Regions from separate parts of the Buttiauxella sp. AC142 genome, predicted to be linked through region 4. Evidence: predicted binding sites of a transcription regulator. Region 4 holds the regulator's gene; each other region holds the start of a gene.
What was found. The regulator PurR, encoded in region 4, represses purine synthesis genes. The targets are predictions, from matches to a motif close to CANGCAAACGTTTGCNTG.

Region 1 (5,538 bases), 1.4 Mb from region 4:
GCCGCCAGCGGTCGGTTGCAGCCTTCATTTATGGTCACGCATGTTGGCGGTTTAGATGCGGTGCCTGAAACCGTGTTGAACCTGCCGGACATCCCAGGCGGTAAAAAGCTGATTTACAACGGCGTGACTATGCCACTGACTGCAATCACTGATTTCGCACGCCTGGGTGAAACAGATCCGTTATTCCGCTGCCTGGCTGAGCTGGTAAGCGAAACTCACGGCGTGTGGAACGAAGCCGCTGAAAAACATTTATTAGCGCATTTTGGCGTCGATACCGGCATGGAGGCTTAAGCATGAAAACGTTGGCTTATCCTTTTTTTCGCACCACAGAACAGGCCGCGCTGGCTGCCTGGCCCCTGATTGGTTGCGGCGACAAGAATCGTATTGATGGTGTCGCGGTACAGGCCATGCGCGATGCCCTGAATCAAATCGAGATGCAGGGGAAAATCGTCATTGGTGAAGGGGAAATCGACCATGCGCCCATGCTCTATATCGGCGAAATGCTAGGCAACGGCCAGTCTCCTAAAATCGACATTGCGGTTGACCCTATCGAAGGCACACGCATGGTCGCGATGGGGCAAAACAACGCGCTAGCAGTGATGGCCTGCGCGCCAGCAGGTTCACTGCTTCATGCACCGGATATGTATATGAAGAAGCTGGTCGTCGGCAAAAAGGCGAAAGGAGTGATCAACCTGGCGGCAACGCTTGAAGATAACCTGTGCAATATTGCCAAAGCCCTGGGTAAACCGCTCGAACGGTTGCGAATGGTCACGCTTGATAAACCGCGCCATCAGGATGCGATAGCGGTAGCCACAAGACTTGGGGTGAAAGTGATTGCCCTGCCAGATGGCGATGTTGCCGCCAGCGTGATGACGTGTTTGATGGAAAACCAGTACGACGTGATGTACAGCATTGGCGGTGCGCCGGAAGGCGTTATTTCAGCCTGCGCAGTGAAAGCGCTGGGGGGCGAAATGCAGATCGAGCTATTAGATTTTTGCCAGGCGAAAGGGGAGTCTCCCGCGAATCGCCAGATTGCAGATTCTGAACACCGCCGCTGCGCTGAAATGGGCGTCGAAGTGAACCGTATTTATAGCCTGAATGAAATCGTTCAAAGTGATGAAGTTTTATTTTCCGCAACCGGTGTGACGGGAGGCGATATTCTGCAAGGTGTGCGTGAAGAAGGTGAGGTAGTGCGCACACAAACGCTCTTGATTAATGGTATAGAGCGCACCTGTAATATTATAGACTCCCTACATCACCTTTAATGTACTGAGCTATTGATGACCACGTTGAACGAAGATGATGTGCTTGAGCGGCTGGAAGCGCAAAATTCACTGGCCTCGTTTATGAGTGTCGCTCACGATATTTTGCTTTCAGGAATCAGGCAATTTCTGCCTTCGTTATTTGTTGATAATGATGAAGAGATAGTCGAGTACGCCGTTAAGCCTTTGCTTGCCAGAAGCGGGCCGCTTGATGATATCGACGTTGCGCTGCGCTTGATTTACGCCCTGGGGAAAATGGATAAATGGCTGTATGCCGATATTACCTGTTTTAGCCAGTTTTGTGATTTCGTGCAGCACAGCAAAGAAACCATACAGTTTCATGATGATGTTACTTACGATTTCATTGCGAACCTTAATTCAATTACCCAAAACGCCACGCTGTTTAATGCAATTAAAAGCATGAAGTATTCGGACTTCTCTATTTATTCCGAAGTGCGTTATGGGAATCTGGTGAAAACGGCGTTATCTCTGGCGGTGACTTCATTATTGAAGGAGCTAGTCTGGTGAATGTCACATTGATAATAAATGGATTAGAGACGCATGCCCGTTTTAACGACGAAGAAGTCGATGCGTTGCATAAGCCGTTGCTTGAACAGTTAGCCGAAAAACAAAAGCGGTTAAGCCGCAGACTGGTGGTGTTTTTAGCGGCCCCGCCGGGAACCGGAAAATCGACGCTGGTGGCATTTTGGGAATATTTGAGCGCGCAAGATTCTGGATTGACTGCCATTCAGGCGTTGCCGATGGACGGATTCCACCACTACAACGATTATCTACAGGCATCCAACCTCAAACAGCATAAAGGTGCGCCGCAGACCTTTAATGTGCAGAAGCTGACGGATGCGTTGCGCGATTTGCATAAGCCCGAAAGCCACTGGCCGCAGTACGATCGTAATTTGCACGATCCGGTGGAAAACGCGATTACGGTAACAGCGCCGATTGTGGTGGTCGAAGGAAACTGGTTGCTGCTCAATCAGCCAGAATGGCAAGCTCTACGCGAACTTTGCGATTACTCAGTCTTTATTTCAGCTGCGCCTGACATGCTCTCAGAGCGTTTGATTGGCAGAAAAGTGCGTGGGGGTTTGACTCGGGAACAAGCCGAAGCCTTTTTCCAGGCGACTGACGGGCCGAATGTATTGCGTGTGCTGGAAAACAGCCAGCCCGCGGACATGCCGTTACGTATGGACGATCAGGGCGGCTATCATCGAAGCTGATAGGGGCACGGGTCTTTAAAACGGCCCGGCCTTTTACATCATGCTTGATCCCGTCTGGTTATTATTCGTCCTTTACGCATTTGCCGTTGCAGTTATTCCATCAAAAATGTGACCTGTGTCAGAAGATCGGTTGCCTGTACTGGGGTAACGTTCCATTTATTCCGCTTATCGCTTAACATGGCTGAAGCGTTTCAGTCGAATGAATGTTCGACAATTGAGCAAACAATTGCAGTTTCGATAGTGCGAGGATTCCCCTCAGGCGATAGCTGGATTACTCTGTCAGCCACTTAGTCTCAGGGATTCTGGCAGGAGAGATATGACCGTACGCATAGCAATTAATGGCTTCGGTCGCATTGGGCGCAACGTGGTACGTGCATTGTACGAATCCGGGCGCCGTGCGGAAATTACCGTCGTGGCAATCAATGAACTGGCTGATGCTGCGGGTATGGCGCATCTGTTGAAATACGACACCAGCCATGGTCGCTTCGCCTGGGACGTGCGTCAGGAACGCAGCCAGTTATGGGTCGGTGATGACACCATCCGTATTTTGCACGAACCGGAAATCGAAAATTTACCGTGGCGTGAACTGGGTGTAGATGTGGTGCTGGATTGTACCGGTGTGTTTGGCTCCCGTGCAGACGGTGAAGCGCATCTGGCAGCCGGTGCCAAAAAAGTCCTCTTCTCCCATCCAGGCGGTAACGACCTCGACGCCACCGTTGTTTACGGTGTGAATCATGAAAGTGTGGTTGCTGAACATCGCATTGTTTCCAATGCTTCCTGCACCACAAACTGCATCATTCCCATTATCAAATTGCTTGATGACGCCTGGGGTATTGAGTGGGGAACCGTCACCACGATTCATTCTGCCATGCATGATCAACAAGTTATCGACGCCTATCACCCGGACTTGCGCCGCACCCGTGCAGCCAGCCAGTCTATTATTCCTGTTGATACGCGTCTTGCTGCTGGTATCACACGTATTTTCCCGCAATTTGACGACTGTTTTGAAGCAATTGCGGTACGTGTTCCGACCATTAACGTCACGGCTATCGATTTAAGCGTGACGGTGAAAAATGCAGTTAATGCCAATGAAGTCAACAAGTTGCTGCAAAAAGCAGCACGGGATTCATTTCATGGTATAGTTGACTATACGGAATTACCGTTGGTCTCGACTGATTTTAACCACGATCCGCACAGTGCCATTGTTGACGGCACGCAAACCCGGGTCAGTGGGCAACATCTGATTAAAACTCTAGTCTGGTGTGATAACGAATGGGGCTTTGCTAACCGAATGCTCGACACGACGTTAGTCATGGCCGCAAGTGGTTTCAGGTAAGGCGCATAAAGCGTCCGCAAAACTTTAAGAATCAACGAGAGGATTCACCATGTCTGTAATTAAGATGACCGATCTGGATCTGGCTGGAAAGCGTGTTCTGATCCGTGCAGATTTGAACGTACCAGTTAAAGAAGGGAAAGTGACATCTGACGCACGTATCCGTGCATCTTTGCCAACTATCGAACTGGCCCTGAAGCAAGGCGCTAAAGTGATGGTAACTTCTCACCTGGGTCGTCCGACTGAAGGCGAGTACAACGAAGAATTCTCTCTGCTGCCGGTTGTTAACTACCTGAAAGACAAATTGTCTGCTCCGGTTCGTCTGGCTAAAGATTACCTCGACGGCGTTGAAGTTGCAGCGGGTGAACTGGTTGTTCTGGAAAACGTTCGCTTCAACAAAGGCGAAAAGAAAGACGACGAAACCCTGTCTAAAAAATACGCTGCACTGTGTGACGTATTCGTAATGGACGCTTTCGGTACCGCGCACCGCGCACAGGCTTCTACTCACGGCGTTGGCAAATTTGCAGACATCGCTTGTGCTGGCCCGCTGCTGGCTGAAGAGCTGAGCGCACTGGGTAAAGCACTGAAAGAACCAGCTCGCCCAATGGTTGCTATCGTTGGCGGTTCTAAAGTTTCTACCAAACTGACCGTTCTTGATTCCCTGTCTAAAATCGCTGACCAGCTGATTGTTGGCGGTGGCATCGCGAACACCTTCGTTGCTGCTCAAGGCCACAACGTGGGTAAATCCCTGTACGAAGCAGACCTGGTTGACGAAGCTAAACGCCTGCTGACTATCTGTGATATCCCGGTTCCTGCAGACGTGCGCGTAGCGACTGAGTTCTCTGAGACTGCTACTGCAACTCTGAAATCTGTAAACGACGTTAAATCTGACGAGCAGATTCTGGATATCGGTGATGCTTCTGCAGCTCAACTGGCTGAAATCCTGAAGAATGCAAAAACCATTCTGTGGAACGGCCCGGTTGGCGTGTTCGAATTCCCTAACTTCCGCAAAGGGACTGAAATCGTTGCTAATGCAATCGCAGACAGCGAAGCATTCTCTATCGCAGGCGGCGGTGACACTCTGGCAGCAATCGACCTGTTCGGCATTGCTGACAAGATCTCCTACATCTCCACTGGTGGCGGCGCATTCCTCGAATTCGTGGAAGGCAAAGTTCTGCCAGCAGTAGCGATGCTCGAAGAGCGCGCTAAGAAGTAATGATTACGGGCAGGGTTTCCTGCCCGTTGAATTTTTGCCGCTTACAGTGAATGGTAGGTGGTTAATATTTCTTTATTTACCCAAAATCATTCGAGTTGTAGCAAGGCGACAACTAAGCAGCTTCCAGGAGCTTACTCCGTTAAGTGACTGGGAGATGGGAAGGCAGTCAACGCAGTTACAGCTTGAAGGATGACGGGCAAATCGGCCGACGATACAGGACAAACAACCATGTCTAAGATTTTTGATTTCGTAAAACCTGGTGTAATCACTGGTGATGACGTACAGAAAGTTTTCCAGGTAGCAAAAGAAAACAACTTTGCTCTGCCAGCAGTTAACTGCGTAGGCACCGACTCTATCAACGCCGTACTGGAAACTGCTGCGAAAGTTAAAGCACCAGTCATCGTTCAGTTCTCTAACGGCGGCGCTGCGTTCATCGCGGGTAAAGGCGTGAAAACTGACGTTCCTCAGGGTGCTGCAATCCTGGGCGCAATCTCT
Region 2 (5,538 bases), 2.2 Mb from region 4:
GCCAACAGCAATCAGCGTTACGCCAGTCATGCCAGCCGTTGCCAGAATCACCGCCACCATCATCGACATAAACAACGTGTGATGACCGGTCAGGAAGATAAATTTCCATGGCGTGAAGCGGGCAATCAAGATGTTGATAACCATGGCGAAGAACATGATCATCGCCATCTCTTTACCGAAGCTTTTTTGTGCGACGGAAACAATAGCTTCGTTGTTCGGCACCACGCCCTGAATACCAAAGGCGTGCTGGAATATATTGGCGAAATCACCCAGCGAAGACACGACCAGGCCAGCACCGGCACCTAAAATCACAAAACCCATAATGGTTTTGACGGTGCCTTTGATACATTCTGTGACCGGTTTTTTCTGTGCAATCAAACCAATCAAAGCGATTAAACCAACCAGCACTGCCGGTTCGGAAAGCACATCGCTCATCAAAAAACGAAAGAAATCCATATCGACCCCTGCTTACAGTGCGCCTAACTCGGTTAATGCCACGGACAAACGTTCTTTCATGGCTTTCTTATCGATCATATTGTCCAGTGCGACGATTTTGCCGCCGACAGACTGTGCGACTAATTGCTCGGCAATGTCTTTGGTGCCGACAAAAATATCGCTAGGCGTACCTTTGGCTGAACCAAGATCAACATGGTCAACATCCGCGCTCACGCCGAGATCTTTCAGGATGGTTTTAATGCTCATTTCCATCATCAGACTGGTGCCTAAACCGTTACCGCATACCACTGTGATTTTCATAATTTTCCCCTGGATTAAGAGCCTATCCCATTAGGCTATTTTATTTGTTCGTTTGGTCTTGGGCTGTGCTCAAAATCCTCACGTACTACGTGTACGCTGTGGTTTTTCCGCGCAGTCCGATCCCAAACGGTCTGCAACAATTACGCCTACTGGGCAGGCTCTAATAGCGCGCAATGACGGACAAAATGTCTTGCGATGTTTTGGCCGTCAAAATGGCCTGAATGTCTTGTTCGTTATCGAATAGCTGAGCGAGTTGAGAAATCGCTTCGATGTGGCTGGTGCTGTCGGTTGCGGCCAACACAATCAACAGTTTTACCGGATCGTTTTCATCGGCATCAAAATTCACGCCTGAGGTAATCAGGGTCAGCGCCAGCGCCAGTTTATTTGCGCCCTCTTCTGGACGCGCATGTGGCATCGCAATGCCTGGACCTACCACGTAATACGGGCCGATAGCTTCATGCGAGCGATAAATAGCTTCGACATAACGTGGTTCAATCGAGCCGTTTTCAATCAACGGGTGACACGAAATAGCTACGGCGTCGCGCCAGTCTTTAGCCTGCTCAACGACCTGAATGACCTCTGCGGTTAATAGATTTTTTAACATGCGTCTGATAACTCCCGATGATAATTAACAGGAGAGTAGATATTTTATGTATCAATTAATGTGATGGTTGTCGCATTTGATAGCGCTATCATTTATCCCGGCTCCGACTTTGGCTATATCCAGTTCCGGCATATACAATGCGTAAGGGTTTTTGCTAACGTGTTCAATTGCTTGACCGATAGACGGTGAAATAAAAATAATGAAAACAGTGAGTTGTAGTTGCCCGGGGAGGCCTAATGGAAAAAACGCGTAAGCGCCGAGGTACCGGGCGAGTCACACTGCAAGAAGTCGCCAATTTTGCGGGCGTCGGAACCATGACCGTTTCCCGCGCGCTGAGAACGCCTGATCAGGTTTCTGATAAGCTGCGAGAGAAGATAGAACAAGCGGTGGAAGCGCTGGGTTATATCCCCAATCGGACAGCGGGCGCGCTGGCGTCCGGACACAGTGATACCGTCGCTGTACTCATTCCTTCTTTGACCGACAAAGCCAGTTCCCGCTTTATGCAGTCGCTACAGCAGGTGCTGAATAAAAACGAATTTCAGCTGCTACTTGGCTGCCATGAACATAACAAAAATAAAGAAGCTGAAATATTGATGACGTTGCTGCAAAGCAATCCTGCCGCGTTGGTTATCTTTGGCTCGCAACTGGCTGAAAAAACGTATCAAACTCTCGAAAAGGCGAATGTTCCAACGATTAATGTGGTGGGTTCCCCGTTTAGCCAGGCGTCAATTTCCCTCGAAGCGTCATTTTTTGAGGCGGCGCATAAACTGACGGAACACCTGTTGGATCAGGGATATAAGAATATTGGTTTTATTGGTGCGCACATGGATAACCGTCTGCAGCGCCAGCAGCTTAATGGCTGGCATAAAGCCATGCTCAGTCGCTACCAGAATTCCGATCAGGTTATTACCACGCCCGATGCCGCCAGCCTACAGTTTGGCCGCTACGCATTGACTGAAATACTCCAGCGTCAGCCGGAACTCGATGCGGTGATTTGCAGCCATGAAGACATTGCGTTAGGGATAATGTTTGAGTGTCAGCGTCGTCTGCTAAAAATCCCAGGTAATATTGCCATCGCCTGCCTCGATGGTTCAGACAGTTGCGATCAAACGCACCCAACACTGACCTCTATTCGCATCGATTATAAAAAGATGGGCAAAGAAGCGGGTAAACTGCTGATTGAATTGCTCAATGATGAGCGTGATGATGAGTTAGATGAATCGCGGGTCGAGCTTTTCAGCTATCAGATAGAGTTACGCCAAAGTACCTGAGTCATTCGGCGGATAAGCTTGTGCCATCCGCCATTTTCGTTAAACCGTAATATTCCAACCTCGCGCACGCCATAATTCCGGCAACTGCGCTAAATCGGTAAACGTCGTCACTTTCGGATGATCAATCGGCTTGTTATGCGGGTCGGCACAAAAATAGAAAACTTCCATGCCTGCGGCTATTCCTGATTGCGCACCCGCCATCGAATCATCCACCAGCACACAGTTTTTAACATCAACACCCATGGCATCGGCGGCGTGGAACATCAGTGCCGGGTCTGGTTTCCACAGCTGAATATCGTAGCCGCTAAACAGTTTGTCCGGGAAATGGTGGAGCATTCCGGTTTTGCCCAGCGAATGATTCATCTTGCTGACCGGGCCATTGGAGACAATACACATCGGCACCTTGATTTGATCGACTAACGTTGCGGCACCTTCAATCTCCACCAGCTCGCTGTCGAACAGACGCGAAACTTCGGCGCGATAAATCGGCTCCAGTTCCTCTTTTGGCAAATTCACTCCATGTTGGGCATTGATCGTGTCGATTATCTCGTAGAGTTTTATCCCTTTGAAGGTCTTGTGAACCTCCTCAAGCGCAAGCTCGATGCCGTATTGCGCAAACATATGCACGTAGGCTTTGGAGCAAATAACCTCACTATCAACCAGCGTGCCATCGCAGTCGAAGAACACCGCATCTATCCGGGACATACTGCCTCCATTTATTAAGATGAACATGCATCTTACCCAATTTGCGCAATTTTTGCGGCACGCAATCGTTGCCGTATAAGAAAATTCAATGAAAAAAAACTGCGCCGGGCCACCATGTTTTGTAATTTTTGGTATAGGATAGCGACGGATTTTCCCTCTCAATGTTCGGAATTAAGACTAATGAGCCAACCACAATCTACTCCGGCCGCAAATCCGGGGCTGCTCGAGCGCGTGTTTAAACTGCGCGAACACGGCACCACGGCCCGCACTGAAGTGATCGCCGGTCTCACGACCTTCCTGACGATGGTGTATATCGTTTTCGTCAACCCGCAGATCCTTGGCGCCGCTGGTATGGATACCCAGGCCGTTTTCGTCACCACCTGTTTGATTGCCGCATTAGGTAGCATCCTGATGGGTATTTTCGCCAACCTGCCAGTTGCACTGGCTCCGGCCATGGGCCTGAATGCGTTCTTCGCCTTTGTGGTGGTTGGCGCGATGGGGATTTCCTGGCAAGTCGGAATGGGCGCCATTTTCTGGGGTGCAGTCGGTTTACTGTTGCTGACTATTTTCCGCGTGCGTTACTGGATGATTGCCAATATTCCAGTGAGTTTGCGTGTCGGTATCACCAGCGGTATCGGGCTGTTCATCGGAATGATGGGCCTGAAAAACGCCGGGATTATCGTGGCTAACAAAGATACGTTAGTGACCATCGGCAACCTGACTTCGCACAGCGTTCTGCTGGGTGCGCTGGGCTTCTTTATCATCGCTATTCTGGCTTCGCGTAACATCCACGCTGCTGTACTTGTATCCATCGTGGTGACCACATTGTTGGGCTGGATGATGGGCGATGTGCAATACCACGGTATCGTTTCTGCGCCACCAAGCGTGCTGTCCGTTGTCGGCCAGGTAGATTTAGCGGGTTCTCTGAATATTGGCCTGGCAGGGGTTATCTTCTCCTTTATGCTGGTTAACCTGTTTGACTCCTCTGGCACGCTGATTGGCGTAACGGATAAAGCAGGCCTTGCCGACGAAAAAGGGAAATTCCCACGCATGAAGCAGGCGCTGTACGTTGATAGCGTCTCCTCTGTTGCGGGCGCGTTTATCGGAACATCTTCTGTTACCGCCTATATCGAGAGTTCTTCTGGCGTGTCTGTTGGCGGGCGTACTGGCCTGACGGCGGTGATCGTGGGCTTGTTGTTCTTGTTGGTTATCTTCCTGTCACCATTGGCGGGCATGGTTCCGGCATATGCGGCAGCAGGCGCTCTGATTTACGTTGGCGTGCTGATGACATCCAGCCTGTCGCGCGTGAAGTGGGATGACCTGACAGAAGCGGTTCCGGCGTTTATTACCGCGGTCATGATGCCATTTAGCTTCTCCATCACCGAAGGTATCGCACTGGGCTTCATCTCATATTGCGTGATGAAACTCGGCACCGGTCGCTGGCGTGAAATCAGCCCATGCGTGATTGTCGTGGCGCTGATGTTTGTGCTTAAAATCGTGTTTATCGACGCACACTAATAGATTGTGCCGGATAACGCTTCGCTTATCCGGCCTACTTATTACCCGTTCAACGAATGATTCTCTCTGCGATACCTGCCCGGCGGCTGATGAAATGTGCGCGTAAATATCCGCGTAAACGTCTGCTGCGAATCAAAACCATACTTCAGACTAATATCGTAAACCTTGTTATCGGTATCGCGTAAATCACGCGCAGCCAGCAACAGTTTGCGGTCGCGAATGTATTTCCCGAGGGGCTCGCCTTTATACTGCATAAACAAACGCTGCAAGTGCCACTTCGAATAACCCGCATGTAAGGCAATATCATCTATGCGTAATGGCTGGTGCAAATTGTCGTCAATCCATTCAACAATTGTGTCGATAACCTGAGCTGAAATAGTCATTCGTCCCCCCGCGCTTTTTGCTTACATGGCACTGGTAGATTCCCACCAGGCACTAAATTGTTGTGCGTTGTCATTCACCCGAACAGGCTCGCCCTGCTTTGGTGTTAACAAACGGAAATTTTTGCCGAGACTGGCTTGCGCCAGGCTTTTGTACGGTGCATCCCAGGTATGTTTTGCCAGTACAAAGCGGCCCGCATGTCCCGGTAAAATCGCACGAGCATTCAAATCAACAGCGGCCTGCGCGGTTTCTTTTGGCATCATATGAATATTGTTCCAGTCCTCGTCGTACTGGCCATTTTCC
Region 3 (5,538 bases), 1.0 Mb from region 4:
CAGCATCACGCGGATAAAATCATTTTCTATCCAGACGGCATTGTAATCACGCATTTCGCGCACACCGCTCAGGGTGTCAATCACGCCGTAGGGATAAACCGCACCGGATGATCCCTGGTAAACACGGCTTTCAAGGAACATCGGATTCGGGTCTTCTGCACCGGTCGTCCATGTGGGTAACGCAATCGTCTCTTGCCAGACGTTAACGGCTCCGTACATTTCGCTTCTCCAGTAAACAAACAACAGTGAAATACGTTATGTTTGCAGTGTAGAGAACTCATTGCGCCTTAGAATGCTTAATGCTCACACAATAAAGTTAACGGAGTTTAGTGAAATGTATGATTCAGGGCTGAACAACCAACGCGTGCGGCAACTCAATCGCCAGACGTTGATGAAACTGGTGTGGCAGCATAAGCGGCTCAGTAAATCGCAGTTTTCGCAGTACACCGGGCTATCGATTCCCGCAGTGAGCAAGATTCTTGATGAATTAGTCGTAGACGGAAAGCTCAGCCATTCCAGTGAAAATCTGAGTAACCGTGGAATCAACAGCGGCAGTTACCAAATCCCGCCCGATGGCGATTTCATTCTTTGCATGAATGTCACCCCCACCAGCATTGAAAGCCAGCTGTGCGATGCACAGCTTTCACCGCAGGGGGAGTTTGAACGGATTCAGGTTAATGCTGCTACGCCACAGGCACTACTCGCGGCTATCGAGAATATCTGGCGCACGCAACGTAAATGCTGGCCGAAAAAGAAAATTAACCTGGCGCTCGGGATCCACGGGCAAGTCGATCCGGTTACGGGAGTGTCGCAAACCATGCCGCAAGCGCCGTGGCGTGAACCGGTCGAAATCAAATATCTTCTGGAAGAAAAGCTCGGCGTAACCGTCAGGGTGGATAACGACTGCGTGATGCTGGCGCTGGCAGAGAAATGGCAGAATCCGGCGAATCGCCAGGATTTCTGTGTGATAAACGTCGATTACGGTATCGGTTCTTCATTTGTGATTAACGGGCAAATTTATCGCGGCAGCCTGTACGGCAGCGGGCAAATCGGCCACACGATTGTGAACCCCGACGGCATGGCGTGTGACTGCGGACGTTATGGCTGCCTGGAAACTGTGGCCTCGTTGACGGCGTTAAAAAAGCAGGCGCGCATCTGGCTAAAATCACAACCCATTTCGCCAAAGCTCGACCCGGAATCTATTACTTCAACACAGTTAATTACCGCCTGGCATGAAGGTAATGAATACGTTTGCCGTTGGGTAGAAAACGCCGCTAACGCCATTGGGTTAAGCCTGTACAACTTCCTCAATATTTTGAATATCAATCAGATTTTGTTTTATGGCAGAAGCTGCGGGTTTGGCGAAAGCTGGCTTGCGACCATCGACAAGCAAATTGGATTTAATCCGTTTGACCATGGCGATTCACTCAAGGCAAATGCGACACAAATCAGTTTCGGGCAGTTGAGTCGACCGCAACAGGTGATGGGAGTGGGTTATTTGTACGCTGAAGAGTCGTTGAATCAGGTGTGATTTGGGCATAAAAAAACCCCGGCGAGCCGGGGTCTTCAACAGATTATGCGTACACCGGTAAGCGTGCGCAGATATCGAGAACTTTCTGCTTAGTGCGCTCGATAACCGCTTCGTCGTTGATGCTATCCAACACATCACACATCCAGCCAGCCAGTTCACGGACGTCAGCTTCAGTGAAGCCACGGCGCGTCACAGCAGGCGTACCGATACGGATACCGGAAGTCACAAACGGGCTCTTAGGATCGTTTGGCACGCTGTTTTTGTTCACGGTGATGTTTGCACGGCCCAGCGCTGCATCAGCTTCTTTACCGGTCAGGTTTTTATCAACCAGGTCCAGCAAGAACAGGTGGTTATCAGTACCGCCAGAAACCACTTTGTAGCCACGTTCCAGGAACACGGCAACCATCGCTTTCGCGTTTTTGGCAACCTGGTGCTGGTAAGTTTTGAACTCAGGTTCCATGGCTTCTTTCAATGCCACAGCTTTGCCCGCGATGACGTGCATCAGTGGGCCGCCCTGCGCGCCTGGGAATACCGCGGAGTTCAGTTTCTTGTACAGCTCTTCGCTGCCGCCTTTCGCGAGGATTAAACCACCGCGTGGGCCTGCCAACGTTTTGTGCGTTGTGGTCGTCACAACATGAGCATGTGGAACCGGGTTCGGGTAAACGCCAGCCGCAATCAGGCCTGCAACGTGCGCCATATCGACGAACAGCTTCGCATCGACCATGTCAGCGATTTCACGCATTTTTGCCCAGTCAACGACGCCGGAATAAGCAGAGAAACCACCGATGATCATTTTCGGTTTGTGTTCTTTGGCTTGTTTTTCCAGATCTGCGTAATCAATGTGACCTGTTTCATCGATGCCGTAAGGAACGATGTTGTACAGCTTGCCGGAGAAGTTAACCGGGGAGCCGTGAGTCAGGTGGCCGCCGTGTGCCAGGTTCATACCCAGAACGGTATCGCCTGGTTCCAGCAAAGTGGTGTATACCGCAAAGTTAGCCTGTGAACCGGAGTGCGGCTGTACGTTAGCGTAATCAGCGCCGAACAGCTCTTTTGCACGGTCGATAGCCAGTTGCTCAACCACGTCGACATATTCACAGCCGCCGTAGTAACGCTTGCCTGGGTAGCCTTCTGCGTATTTGTTGGTTAACTGAGAACCCTGAGCCTGCATCACGCGCGGGCTGGTGTAGTTTTCGGAGGCGATCAGTTCAATGTGCTCTTCCTGACGTACTTTTTCTTGCTCCATAGCCTGCCACAGTTGGGCATCATAATCGGCAATGTTCATTTCACGTTTTAACATTCGCATCTCCAGACTCAGCTAACAGTAAATATTTGAACAGCTTTTTGGCCGCCTTAAATACAACGGGCAACAGTGTAAACCGAAACAGTGTTGCGTGATAGGTCTTGACATAGGTTTTTACGCAAACGATTGGCTTGGCGTCCTGCAAGGGTTTGAAGGCAAAAGTCATCGCTTATTTCAACGGATATTAATTCATCATCAACTTGCAGAAATTTCATGTTCTGTGAGCCGAATCGACTCAGTCAGTATCCATTTACAATGTAGTGCTTTTTTTTTGGCGAAGAGTTTTATAAGATGCATTTAAAATACATCATTAGATTTTAATGTCAGAAAATGGAGCTATACCATGCTTGATGCCCAAACCATCGCTGTTGTGAAATCCACCATTCCCCTGCTTGCCGCGACCGGCCCAAAACTTACCGCACATTTTTACGACCGTATGTTCAGCCATAACCCTGAGCTGAAGGAAATCTTTAATATGAGCAACCAGCGCAACGGCGATCAGCGTGAAGCGCTGTTCAATGCTATTTGCGCGTACGCGACCAATATTGAAAATCTGGCTGTGCTATTGCCTGCGGTAGAAAAAATTGCGCAGAAGCACACCAGCTTCCAGATCAAACCTGAGCAGTACGATATTGTCGGCGGCCATCTTTTGGCTACGCTGGATGAAATGTTCAGCCCGGGCCAGGAAGTGCTGGATGCCTGGGGCAAAGCGTATGGTGTGCTGGCGGGCGTGTTTATCAATCGTGAAGCGGAAATCTATCAGGACAATGCAGCGAAAAATGGCGGTTGGGAGGGCACTCGCGCGTTCCGTATTGTGGCAAAAGAGCCGCAAAGCACGCTGATTACCAGCTTTGAGTTTGAGCCTGTCGATGGCAAATCCGTTGCCGATTATCAGCCAGGCCAATACCTCGGTGTGTGGTTGAAACCAGAAGGTTTCCCGCATCAGGAAATTCGCCAGTATTCACTGACTCGTAAAGCCGATGGCAAAAGCTATCGCATCGCAGTGAAGCGTGAAGATTTGGGCCAGGTTTCAAGCTGGTTGCATAACCACGCACAAGTCGGTGATGAAGTGCATCTGGCTGCGCCTGCCGGTGATTTCTTTATGGACGTGAACGCACAAACTCCGGTTACGCTGATTTCCGCAGGCGTTGGCCAGACGCCAATGTTGGCAATGTTGGATACGCTGGCAAAAACTCAGCATGCAGCCCAGGTGAACTGGTTCCACGCGGCAGACCATAGCGACGTGCACGCATTTGCCGATGAAGTAACTCTGTTGGGTGCGCAATTGCCACGTTTTGAAAGCCACGTGTGGTATCGCCAACCGAGTGAAAACTGCCGCGCGCAGGCGAAGTTTGATAGCGAAGGTTTGATGGATTTAGTCGCTTTTGAGAGCAGAATTAGTGCGCCTGATATGCAGTTTTATCTGTGCGGTCCGGTGAGCTTTATGCGTTTTGCGGCGGAGCAGCTAGTGAAATTGGGCGTTGAGCAGAGCCGAATTCACTATGAGTGTTTTGGCCCGCATAAAGTGATGTAATTTTTCAGCCGAAAACATGCCCTCTCCCACAGGAGAGGGGATTTTCTTTCCCCCTAGCCCCTTTGGGGAGAGGGCCGGGGTGAGGGGTAAAAATTAAATCGCGGCGTCGTCTTCTTCGCCAGTACGGATACGCACCACGCGAGCAACATCGAAGACAAAGATTTTACCATCGCCGATTTTGCCTGTTTGCGCGGTGCGGATGATGGTATCCACGCAGGTATCAACGATATCGTCGGTGACGACAATTTCAATTTTCACTTTCGGCAGGAAATCCACCATGTACTCAGCGCCACGGTACAGTTCGGTATGCCCTTTCTGACGACCAAAACCTTTAACTTCTGTGACCGTCATGCCAGTGATGCCAACTTCTGCCAGCGCTTCGCGAACGTCATCCAGCTTGAACGGTTTAATAATCGCATCAATTTTTTTCATAGTTTTCTCTGTCATCCCGCACTTCATCGATAGCCCAAACTTACCACAGACTACTCTTTAAAGTCATTGGCATCGAGCTCATGCCGTGAGAGTAATTTGTAGAATTCAGTACGGTTACGTCCCGCAACACGCGCCGCCTGAGTCACATTTCCTTTGGTCATTTGCAACAGTTTGCGCAGGTAATTCAGCTCAAACTGATTACGCGCCTCGACAAACGTCGGCAGCGCGGTGTTCTCACCTTCCAGCGCCTGATGCACCAGCGCATCGCTGATAACCGGAGCGGACGTCAACGCTACACATTGTTCAATCACGTTGACCAACTGGCGCACGTTGCCCGGCCAGCTTGCCGCCATCAGCCGCTTCATGGCATCGGTTGAGAAGCTGCGCACAAACGGCTTATGCCTGTCGGCGGACTGGCGTAACAAATGGTTTGCCAGCAACGGCACATCTTCTGCACGCTCTTGCAACGCAGGAATTTTCAGGCTCACCACGTTGAGGCGGTAAAATAAGTCTTCACGAAACTCGCCGCGCTCCATCGCTTTAGGTAAATCACGGTGAGTAGCCGAGAGAATACGCACGTCGATATCCAGGTCGCGGTTGCTGCCCAACGGGCGCACTTTACGCTCCTGCAAAACACGTAACAATTTGACCTGCAAAGGAATCGGCATGTCGCCAATTTCATCGAGGAATAACGTTCCGCCTTCTGCGGCCTGGAATAACCCTTCCCTGCTGCTGACCGCG
Region 4 (5,538 bases):
CCTCACAACCATTAGTTTGGTCATTTTTTTTGCGTTCGGTAACGAAACAGGAAGAGGAATCGAAAAAGGTTATTAACTTTATTGCGCCTTATGGATTAGAATCGGCGGGTTTCGCAAAATCATACACGGGCATGATGGTATTTATCATGCATTTATTTTAACCAGGGGAATGTCGAGTGGCGCGGATAACAAAAACATCTATCACGCTCTGTGCTCTGCTATTTACCTTGCCGTATATACCATTGACGCAGGCGTCTGAACACGCTCGTCCCGTGGTCGCGCAAAAGGCGCACGTTGTGAAATCCACAACGAAGAGCACAGAAAAGAACAGTAAGAGTAAACAGAAAACCACTACCGCCAGCAAGAAAAGCACCACCACCAAGACTGCAAGCAAGAAAAAAGAAACCGCTGCCGCGAAAAGTAAAACCGTTAAAAATGCCAGCAGCACCAAAACCAAGAATCTTGCCAAAACCGACCGCAAAAAATCCTCTCAGCTCGCAAAAGTCCAGCCTGTTACTTTCACCGAAAAATGCAGTAAACCTCGCAAAGGTTACAAAACGCGTTGTGTGAAAGTTAAAGCAGAGCATCCAACGACTATTGCTCAGGCGCATAAAGTCCGCGTGCAAAAAGCACAAAAAACGGCAATGAATAAATTGATGGGCCAGATTGGCAAACCGTATCGCTGGGGAGGCACGTCGCCAAATACCGGTTTCGATTGCAGCGGTCTGGTTTACTACGCTTATAAAGACCTGGTGAAATTCCGCATTCCGCGCACCGCGAACGAGATGTACCATCTGCGTGATGCTTCTTCAGTAGACCGTGGCGAACTGGAAACAGGCGATCTGGTCTTCTTCCGCACCCGTGGTCGCGGCACCGCTGATCACGTTGGCGTGTATGTTGGCAATGGCAAATTCATCCAGTCACCTCGCACGGGTCGCGATATTCAAATCACGTCTTTAAGTGAAGATTACTGGCAGCGCCATTATGTGGGTGCCAAACGCGTTATGACCTCAAAAACCATTCGTTAATCCCTCTTCGTAAAAACTCGCACTTGCCCTTAAACGGGTAAGTGCGTTTCTCTTTTGCTTTTCCTTTCAATTTGTTAACCTAAACCCGCACTAAAAGTGTTTATTTAACAATAGATACCCTAACTCATTTGAGTCAACGATGCGGCTCGAAGAATGATGGGTAATAAGGAGTTTGCAATGTCGTTCGAATTACCTGCACTACCATATGCGAAAGATGCTTTAGCCCCGCACATCTCTGCCGAAACGCTGGAATACCATTACGGTAAACACCATCAAACCTACGTCACTAACCTGAACAATCTGGTTAAGGGCACCGCGTTTGAAGGTAAAACTCTGGAAGAGATCGTTCGTACTTCAGAAGGCGGCGTATTCAACAACGCAGCACAGGTGTGGAACCACACATTCTACTGGAACTGTCTGGCGCCAAACGCAGGTGGCGAACCAACAGGCGCACTGCTGGAAGCCATCAATAAATCTTTTGGTAGCTTTGCTGAATTCAAACAGCAGTTTACCGACGCGGCTATCAAAAACTTCGGCGCGGGTTGGACCTGGCTGGTTAAGCAAGAAGATGGCGCATTAGCTATCGTTTCAACGTCTAATGCCGGCACCCCGCTGACCACTGCGGCAAAACCGCTGTTGACAGTAGACGTATGGGAACATGCTTACTACATCGACTACCGTAATGCTCGCGCAGGCTACCTTGAGCATTTCTGGGCGCTGGTGAACTGGGAATTTGTTGCGAAGAATCTGGCAGCGTAAAACCTAAAAGATATGGGCCGCGATTGCGGCCCATTTTAATCAGTGCAGTACGGCAGTTAACGCGCCACAGACGATCAGTGCCAGAACAATGACCGTTGTGGTGATTGAAAATTTCAAATCTGTGCTCATCAATAAACTCCTTTTAATTACCTTACAATCGGTGTGTCAGAGTGATTTTCCCACAACCAGAAATAAAAATCCTCCTGGTTTTAACCTGATATCGCTTTTCCCTCTTCCACTTTTCTTCCGGATAGGCCAAAATCCCTCGCTAATTTATTGCGTACCATCAATTCTATGCCCTCCTTCCGTTTTATGTCGCAATCCCGGCATACCCGCAACCCAAACGTTGCCTCAGGAGTCAGTGTACGCAAACGTTTAACATATTAGTTATCAGGAGTTTACGATATGGCCTGGAGTGAAATTTAATGGCGACAATCAAGGACGTGGCGAAGCGCGCAAACGTTTCCACTACAACCGTATCACATGTGATTAACAAAACTCGCTTTGTGGCGGAAGAGACTCGCAATGCGGTCTGGGCGGCAATCAAAGAATTGCACTATTCACCTAGTGCCGTCGCACGCAGCCTTAAAGTTAATCACACCAAAACGATTGGTCTGCTTGCCACTTCCAGCGAAGCCCCTTATTTCGCCGAGATCATCGAAGCCGTGGAAAATAGCTGCTTTGAAAAAGGCTATACCCTGATTCTGGGCAATGCGCACAACAACTTTGAAAAACAGCGCGCTTATTTATCAATGATGGCGCAAAAGCGCGTCGATGGCCTGCTGGTGATGTGTTCTGAGTATCCGGAATCACTGCTGACAATGCTCGAAGAATATCGCCATATCCCCATGGTGGTGATGGACTGGGGCGAAGCTCGCGCAGACTTCACCGACTCTGTGGTCGATAACGCGTTCCACGGCGGTTATCTGGCCGGGCGTTATTTGATTGAACGCGGCCACCGTGAAATTGGCGCCATTCCTGGCCAAATGGAACGTAACACCGGCGGCGGTCGTCACGCAGGCTTTATGAAAGCGCTGGAAGAAGCCGGTATCGCCATTCCAGAAAACTGGATTGTTCAGGGCGACTTTGAGCCAGAGTCTGGGTACCGCGCGATGCAGCAGATTCTCGGCCAGTCTCATCGTCCAACGGCAGTCTTCTGTGGCGGGGATATTATGGCGATGGGCGCGATTTGTGCCGCTGATGAAATGGGTCTGCGTGTGCCGCAGGATCTTTCAATTATTGGCTACGATAACGTGCGTAACGCCCGCTTCTTCTCGCCAGCACTGACCACCATTCACCAGCCAAAAGATTCGCTGGGTGAAACGGCGTTTAACATGTTGCTGGACAGAATCGTCAACAAACGCGAAGAGTCGCAGTCCATTGAAGTGCATCCGCGCCTGATTGAACGCCGCTCCGTAGCCGACGGTCCGTTCCGCGATTACCGCCGCTAAAATAGCGTAGGTCGTACAGCAGCGTCATCCGACAGTTCTGACGTAAATGGTGGATGACGCCTGCGGCTTATCCACCCTACGAACTCTGTGAAGCAGCGCTGTCAGGCTCCTGCAACCACTCCTGATTCATCGTTTCGCTATCTCCCAGATAATCTAATAACCAGGCTAGCGCGGGTGACGCATCATTTTGCTTCCACGTCAGGCAACACGCGGCATCCGGGAATGGGTTATCCAGCGTCAGCTCGCACCATTTACCGGAATCTACCCACGGCCTTGCGATATGCAATGGCACCATACCGATACACAAACCTGCACTCAGGCAATCGGAACCCGACTCCCAATCTGGCACCACTACACGCCGCTGGTTATCCAGCAGCCAGGTAATACGCTTTGGCAAGGAACGCGAGGTATCTTCCAGAACCAGCGACGGCCAGGCACGTAAGTCGTCATCACTTAACGTACCGCCTTGTACCGCCAGGGGATGATTTGCAGCCACCACGCAACGCCAACTCAGTGTCCCCATGTCCCGGAAGGCAAAACGCCCACCGACAGGAATGGCCTGCGTTGCGCCAATCGCAACTTCAACGCGCCCATCCGCCAGCGCGTCCCACACACCGTTAAACACTTCCTGATAAATATGCAGCTCGATATCCGGGAAATGGCGGTAGAAATCCAACACCAGCTGGCGCGTGCGTTCGGGTTTTACAATATTATCGACCGCAATCGCCAGGTGTCCGCGCCATCCATTTGCGATCTGCTGGCACTGCTGCCGTGTCGTCATCATTTTTTTGATAACAGAGCGCCCTTCCTTCAAAAAAAAGACGCCCGCGGGGGTTAATTCGACATCACGATGACGGCGTTCAAACAGCGGAACAGCTAACCATTCTTCCAGTTGCCGTACCGTATAGCTGATGGCAGACGGAACGCGGTGCAACTCCTGTGCAGCACCGCTGAAGCTGCCATTGCGCGCCACCGCATCTATCACTTCCAGCGAATATTCAGACCACATTTTTCTGCTCACAAATTTTTTGAACGCAATAGACAAATATTAGCGTTTCACAAGCGTAATTGCACTCCGTACACTCTCGCGGCAATCAACCTGCAAGATAAATCAAGAGAAAAACATGCAACCATCAAAAGGATTTCTTATCTGGCTGGCCGGATTAAGTGTGCTGGGGTTCCTCGCCACAGACATGTATCTGCCAGCTTTCGCGGCTATTCAGCAAGATTTACAGACCGATGCTTCCGCGGTGAGCGCAAGCTTGAGTTTGTTCCTCGCCGGATTTGCGTTCGCTCAGTTAATGTGGGGGCCGCTGTCTGACCATTTCGGCCGCAAACCTGTGTTACTGGCCGGGTTGAGTCTGTTTGCCATCGGTTGTATCGGCATGTTGTGGGTCGAAAGCGCCACCGCGCTGCTGGTCCTGCGCTTTGTACAGGCCGTTGGCGTGTGTTCTGCGGCGGTGAGCTGGCAGGCGCTGGTAACGGATTACTACCCGGCAAACCGCGCAAATCGTATTTTCGCAACAATTATGCCGCTGGTTGGTTTGTCTCCGGCACTGGCACCGCTGCTCGGTAGCTGGATTTTGACGCACTTCGACTGGCAGGCGATTTTCGCCACCCTGTTTGCTATCACCCTGGTGTTGATGATCCCAACGCTGCGCCTGAAACCACGGACTCAGCATCACCCGCAAACTGAAGACAACAAAGTCAGCTTTATGTCGTTGCTGCGCAATCGCGTATATAGCGGCAACGTATTGATTTATGCCGCTTGTTCCGCAAGCTTCTTTGCCTGGTTGACCGGTTCCCCATTCATCCTGAACGATATGGGTTACAGCCCGGCGGCAATCGGCCTGAGCTACGTGCCACAAACCATTGCCTTCCTGATTGGCGGTTACGGTTGTCGCAGCGCGCTGCAAAAATGGAACGGCAAGCAAATGCTGCCCTGGCTGCTGGCTTTATATACGCTGAGTATTTTCGGCACCTGGGCGGTTTCGATAAGCGGTCACGCGACCCTGACGCTGCTGCTGATCCCATTCTGTATCATGGCAATAGCCAACGGCGCAATTTACCCTATCGTTGTCGCTTCAGCACTGCTGCCATTCCCGCAGGCCACGGGTAAAGCCGCTGCGCTGCAAAACACGCTGCAATTGGGCCTGTGCTTCCTGGCAAGTTTGATGGTTTCCTGGCTTGTGGCAACGCCGCTGCTGACGACCACCAGCGTGATGCTGGTGACCATTGCGCTGGCAATGTTAGGTTATCTGATGCAGCGCCGTAAAAATGCAGAGGTCTGGCAACCTGCT

Region 1: the regulator PurR is predicted to act here: its motif matches at 2,614-2,631, upstream of epd (erythrose-4-phosphate dehydrogenase).
Region 2: the regulator PurR is predicted to act here: its motif matches at 3,395-3,412, upstream of AC0IWZ_RS21075 (NCS2 family permease).
Region 3: the regulator PurR is predicted to act here: its motif matches at 2,947-2,964, upstream of glyA (serine hydroxymethyltransferase).

The regions. Positions count from the first base shown of each region.
Region 1 is NZ_CEEDCH010000001.1:3,723,911-3,729,448, reverse strand. It holds gene AC0IWZ_RS17280 (zinc-binding dehydrogenase) at 1-291, shown strand, start outside; gene glpX (class II fructose-bisphosphatase) at 294-1,265, shown strand; gene AC0IWZ_RS17270 (MltR family transcriptional regulator) at 1,281-1,790, shown strand; gene AC0IWZ_RS17265 (nucleoside/nucleotide kinase family protein) at 1,787-2,494, shown strand; gene epd (erythrose-4-phosphate dehydrogenase) at 2,811-3,830, shown strand; gene pgk (phosphoglycerate kinase) at 3,880-5,043, shown strand; gene fbaA (class II fructose-bisphosphate aldolase) at 5,272-5,538, shown strand, end outside.
Region 2 is NZ_CEEDCH010000001.1:4,515,380-4,520,917, reverse strand. It holds gene AC0IWZ_RS21100 (PTS ascorbate transporter subunit IIC) at 1-456, opposite strand, end outside; gene AC0IWZ_RS21095 (PTS sugar transporter subunit IIB) at 469-756, opposite strand; gene AC0IWZ_RS21090 (PTS sugar transporter subunit IIA) at 917-1,360, opposite strand; gene AC0IWZ_RS21085 (LacI family DNA-binding transcriptional regulator) at 1,597-2,631, shown strand; gene yieH (6-phosphogluconate phosphatase) at 2,671-3,336, opposite strand; gene AC0IWZ_RS21075 (NCS2 family permease) at 3,517-4,854, shown strand; gene AC0IWZ_RS21070 (RamA family antibiotic efflux transcriptional regulator) at 4,896-5,237, opposite strand; gene AC0IWZ_RS21065 (MBL fold metallo-hydrolase) at 5,259-5,538, opposite strand, start outside.
Region 3 is NZ_CEEDCH010000001.1:3,373,774-3,379,311, forward strand. It holds gene AC0IWZ_RS15725 (DUF5107 domain-containing protein) at 1-219, opposite strand, end outside; gene AC0IWZ_RS15730 (ROK family protein) at 335-1,531, shown strand; gene glyA (serine hydroxymethyltransferase) at 1,575-2,828, opposite strand; gene hmpA (NO-inducible flavohemoprotein) at 3,175-4,365, shown strand; gene glnB (nitrogen regulatory protein P-II) at 4,459-4,797, opposite strand; gene glrR (two-component system response regulator GlrR) at 4,848-5,538, opposite strand, start outside.
Region 4 is NZ_CEEDCH010000001.1:2,330,989-2,336,526, forward strand. It holds gene AC0IWZ_RS10750 (C40 family peptidase) at 177-1,028, shown strand; gene sodB (superoxide dismutase [Fe]) at 1,206-1,787, shown strand; gene cydH (cytochrome bd-I oxidase subunit CydH) at 1,827-1,916, opposite strand; gene purR (HTH-type transcriptional repressor PurR) at 2,213-3,238, shown strand; gene punR (DNA-binding transcriptional activator PunR) at 3,315-4,247, opposite strand; gene punC (purine nucleoside transporter PunC) at 4,363-5,538, shown strand, end outside.